DNA from 2 places in the Streptomyces sp. NPDC053069 genome. Region 2 is predicted to be linked to the other one. Evidence: riboswitches for the same ligand, from Rfam matches in the RefSeq annotation. Region 2 holds a riboswitch; the other holds the start of a gene.
What was found. Region 2 has a riboswitch for ZMP and ZTP ahead of ACIGXP_RS19550 (bifunctional 5,10-methylenetetrahydrofolate dehydrogenase/5,10-methenyltetrahydrofolate cyclohydrolase). Riboswitches for the same ligand answer to the same signal wherever they lie in the genome.

Region 1 (2,179 bases), on a different contig from region 2:
CTTGGCGGCCATGACGTGCGGCAGCGGGCCGCCGAGGACCATCGGGCAGCCGCGGTCGACCTGGTCCTTGAGGGAGTCGTCGCACAGGACCATGCCGCCGCGCGGGCCGCGCAGCGACTTGTGGGTGGTGGTGGTGACGATCTGGGCGTGCGGGACCGGGTCGAAGTCGCCGGTGAGCACCTTGCCGGCGACGAGGCCCGCGAAGTGGGCCATGTCGACCATCAGGGTCGCGCCGACCTCGTCGGCGATCTCGCGCATGATCCGGAAGTTCACCAGGCGGGGGTACGCCGAGTAGCCGGCGACGATGATCAGCGGCTTGAACTCGCGGGCCTGGGTGCGCAGGGCCTCGTAGTCGATGAGGCCCGTCGCCGGGTCGGTGCCGTAGGACCGCTGGTCGAACATCTTGCCGGAGATGTTCGGGCGGAAGCCGTGGGTGAGGTGGCCGCCGGCGTCCAGGGACATGCCGAGCATGCGCTGGTTGCCGAAGGCCTGGCGCAGCTCGGCCCAGTCGGCCTCGGTGAGGTCGTTGACCTGGCGGGCGCCGGTCTTCTCCAGGAAGGGGGCCTCGACCCGGTCGGCGAGTACGGCCCAGAAGGCGACGAGGTTGGCGTCGATGCCGGAGTGCGGCTGGACGTAGGCGTGGCGGGCGCCGAACAGTTCGCGGGCGTGCTCGGCGGCCAGGGCCTCGACGGTGTCGACGTTGCGGCAGCCGGCGTAGAAGCGGCGGCCGACGGTGCCCTCGGCGTACTTGTCGCTGAACCAGTTGCCCATCGCCAGCAGGGTGGCCGGGGAGGCGTAGTTCTCGGAGGCGATCAGCTTGAGCATCGCGCGCTGGTCGGTCACCTCCTGGCCGATGGCGTCGGCGACCCGGGGCTCGACGGCGCGGATGACGTCGAGGGCGGCACGGAAGGCGGTGGACTCGGTGGAGAGGGGCTGCTGCTCTGGCATGAGGACCTCCGGACGGTGTGCGTACAGCGTTCACGTTCGGCCCAGGCGCACGGCACTGTTTCCCGTCGGGCCGCTCCCCGATGGTCCGTCCCATCCCAGCGCGCCAGTCACGGCCCGCTGATCAGCCTACCGGGCGAGCCGGACGGCGCAGGTCCCGCGTCCACCATGCGAGCGACGGTAGGAAGGAGTTCACCGTCGTGTTCCCGAAGTGTTCTCGTCGGATCCGGGAGAGGCCATGACCGCTGCAGAAGACCTCATCAGCGCCGCCGAGGCGCACTGTGCGCCCACCTACCATCCGCTGCCGGTCGTCGTGGCCACGGCGGACGGCGCCTGGATGACGGATGTGGAGGGGCGGCGGTATCTCGATCTGCTGGCCGGTTACTCGGCGCTCAACTTCGGACACCGCAACCGGCGGCTGATCGAGGCGGCGAAGGCGCAGCTGGAGCGGGTGACGCTGACGTCCCGCGCCTTCCTGCACGACCGGTTCGCGGCGTTCTGCACGGAGCTGGCCGAGCTGTGCGGGATGGAGATGGTGCTGCCCGTGAACACCGGCGCGGAGGCGGTGGAGAGCGCGGTGAAGACGGCCCGGAAGTGGGGGTACCGGGTGAAGGGGGTGCCCGCGGAGATGGCGAAGATCGTGGTTGCGGGCGGCAACTTCCACGGGCGTACGACGACGATCATCAGCTTCTCCACCGACCCGGAGGCCCGGGCGGACTTCGGGCCGTACACGCCGGGGTTCGAGATCGTGCCGTACGGCGATCCGACGGCGATGCGGCAGGCGCTGACGGAGAACACCGTGGCGGTGCTGCTGGAGCCGGTCCAGGGCGAGAACGGGGTGATCGTGCCGCCGGCCGGCTATCTGCCCGCGGTCCGGGAGCTGACCCGCGAACGGAACGTGCTCTTCGTCGCCGACGAGGTGCAGTCGGGTCTCGGCCGCACGGGGCGGACCTTCGCGTGCGAACACGAGGGGGTGGTCCCGGACATGTATGTGCTGGGCAAGGCGCTGGGCGGCGGGATCGTGCCGGTGTCGGCGGTGGTGTCGAGCGCGGAGGTGCTCGGAGTGTTCCGCCCGGGCGAGCACGGGTCGACGTTCGGGGGGAATCCGCTGGCCTGCGCGGTGGCGCTGGAGGTGATCGCGATGCTGCGCACGGGCGAGTTCCAGGCGCGGGCGGCCGAGCTGGGCGCGCGGCTGCACAGCGAGCTGGCGGGGCTGCTCGGCACGGGCGCGGTG
Region 2 (2,179 bases):
CACGACCGCGGCCTTCGCGCTGTCCCGGGACTGGGCACTGCTGCGGTCGGGGCCGAGCACCGGCCCGCAAGAGCCGTGACGGGGGCGGGGCCGAGCGTACGGGCCCGCAAGGGCCGTTGCCAGGCGAAGGCGTACGGCTGCGCTTGCCGTGGCCGCCGGGCCGGAGGAACCTCGAAGGGTGGGGGTCCGCGTGGTCCGCGCCCCGCCGGGCCGCGGGCGCCCGAAGGAGGTCACCATGGGCACCGCGACAGGTTCCGCCTTCGACACCGAGGCACTGCGCCGGGGCATAGAAGGGAACACCGGGAACACCCTTCTGTCGCTCTACGCCGACGACGCGGAGATCCGCATCGTCGACCACAACCACCAGCCCAGCCACCCCACCGTGCTGCGCGGCCGGGGTCAGATCGCCGAGTTGCTGGACGACATCTACAGCCGCGACATGACACACAAGCTGGACCAGTGCGTGGTGCAGGGCGACCACGCCGCCTTCACCGAGTCCTGCCAGTACGGGGACGGCACCCGGGTCCTCGCCGAGTCGATGGTCACCTTGCGTGACGGCAAGATAGCCAGTCAGTTGCTCATCCAGGCCTGGGACGAGTAGGCCTGGGACGAGTAGCCGCGCACACCGGCATGACAGACGCCGGAAGGAGATTCTCCACGGTCCAGGTCACCTCCGGGCTGACCTGGACCTTCTCTGCCCGCACGGCCCTCGGGCGGATGCCCGGGGCGCATCCGCGAAAGCTGCCGGCTTCCGGGCGGGCCGAAGGGCATGCGGGTGCTCGGTTACGCTGTACCCGGGCCGTGACTGGCGCTGAGGTGGAGTACCACCGGGGAGCGGTCCGTGGTGGATGCCGCGCGCCTGGGCGAGAGAGTCGATCCAGCTCAGGAGTGTGCAGCATGACCCAGGCCCGTCTCATGGACGGCACCGCCCTCGCCCGCCGTATCGTCGAGGACACCGCGAAGAAGGCCGCCGGCCTCACCGCCCGGACCGGCACCGCGCCCTGTCTCGCGACCGTGCTCGTCGGCGAGGACCCGGCGTCCGTGACCTACGTCCGCATGAAGCAGAACCGCTGCCGCAAGGCCGGTATCGAGTCCCGGCACGTGGCCCTGCCCGCCACCACGACCACCGGCGAACTCGTCGGCGCGCTGCGGGAGTTGTCGGCCGACCCGACCGTGCACGGCATCCTGCTCCAGCACCCGGCCGGCAAGCACATCGACGAGCGGGCCGCGTTCGAGGCGATCGCTCCGGAGAAGGACGTCGACGGCGTCACCTTCGCCTCGTTCGCCACGATGAGCTTCGGCCTGCCGGGCTTCGTCTCCTGCACGCCCGGCGGCATCCTGCGGCTGCTGGACGAGTACGGCGTCGATCCCGCCGGGAAGCGGGCCGTGGTCGTGGGCCGCAGCGCGATCCTCGGCAAGCCGGTGGGCATGCTGCTCCTGGCCCGGGACGCGACCGTGACGTACTGCCACTCGCGGACGACGGACCTGTCGGCGGCGGTCCGGGAGGCGGACATCGTGGTCGCCGCGGTGGGCCGGCCGCGGCTGATCCGCGGTCAGGACATCAAGCCGGGCGCGGTGGTGATCGACGCCGGTTACAACCCGGGGAACGTCGGCGACGTCGACTTCGACTCCGCGGTGGAGCGGGCCTCGCTGATCACGCCGGTGCCGGGCGGTGTCGGCCCCATGACGATCGCCACCCTGCTGGAGCAGACCGTCGAGGCCGCCGCCCGGCAGCTCGGTGCATGAGGTCGGCGCAGAAGGTGAGCGCTGAGGTCAGCGCATCCAGGCGCTGTATCCCATGACATCTCCGGCCTTCACGCCGTACTCGGGGTCGTCCTTGACGAAGGTGGCCTCCATGCCGAGGACAGCGCCGGTGCGCGGTTCCAGGATCAGCATGCGCCGGACGGTGCCGGCGTCGTACACATAGGCCTGGCCGGGGCGGCCGAGCCGGTCGGTCACCTGCCCGGCCGGCCGCAGCCCGTGGGCCTGCGCGAACACCCGGACGAGAGCCGCCGACTCGCGGGCACCGAGGGTCCAGTTGTCGAGCAGTTCCCCGACGGCGTCGAAGAGTTCGCCGGTGCTCAGCGGGGCCGTGCCGCGGTTGATCCCGGGGCGGGCGATCTCGGTGAGATAGGCGCGCAGGGCCGCCGCGGTGTGCGGCGGGGGCGCCTCGGGCGGG

Region 1: it holds a riboswitch for ZMP and ZTP, as region 2 does, so the genes downstream of both, ACIGXP_RS04200 (glycine hydroxymethyltransferase) here and ACIGXP_RS19550 (bifunctional 5,10-methylenetetrahydrofolate dehydrogenase/5,10-methenyltetrahydrofolate cyclohydrolase) in region 2, are expected to answer to the same signal.

What each region holds. Positions count from the first base shown of each region.
Region 1 is NZ_JBITZN010000002.1:130,069-132,247, reverse strand. Features, by position in the region: gene ACIGXP_RS04200 (glycine hydroxymethyltransferase) at 1-948, opposite strand, end outside; ZMP/ZTP riboswitch at 981-1,069, opposite strand; gene rocD (ornithine--oxo-acid transaminase) at 1,184-2,179, shown strand, end outside.
Region 2 is NZ_JBITZN010000007.1:496,819-498,997, forward strand. Features, by position in the region: gene ACIGXP_RS19540 (acyltransferase domain-containing protein) at 1-79, shown strand, start outside; gene ACIGXP_RS19545 (nuclear transport factor 2 family protein) at 236-601, shown strand; ZMP/ZTP riboswitch at 792-872, shown strand; gene ACIGXP_RS19550 (bifunctional 5,10-methylenetetrahydrofolate dehydrogenase/5,10-methenyltetrahydrofolate cyclohydrolase) at 898-1,746, shown strand; gene ACIGXP_RS19555 (CU044_5270 family protein) at 1,774-2,179, opposite strand, start outside.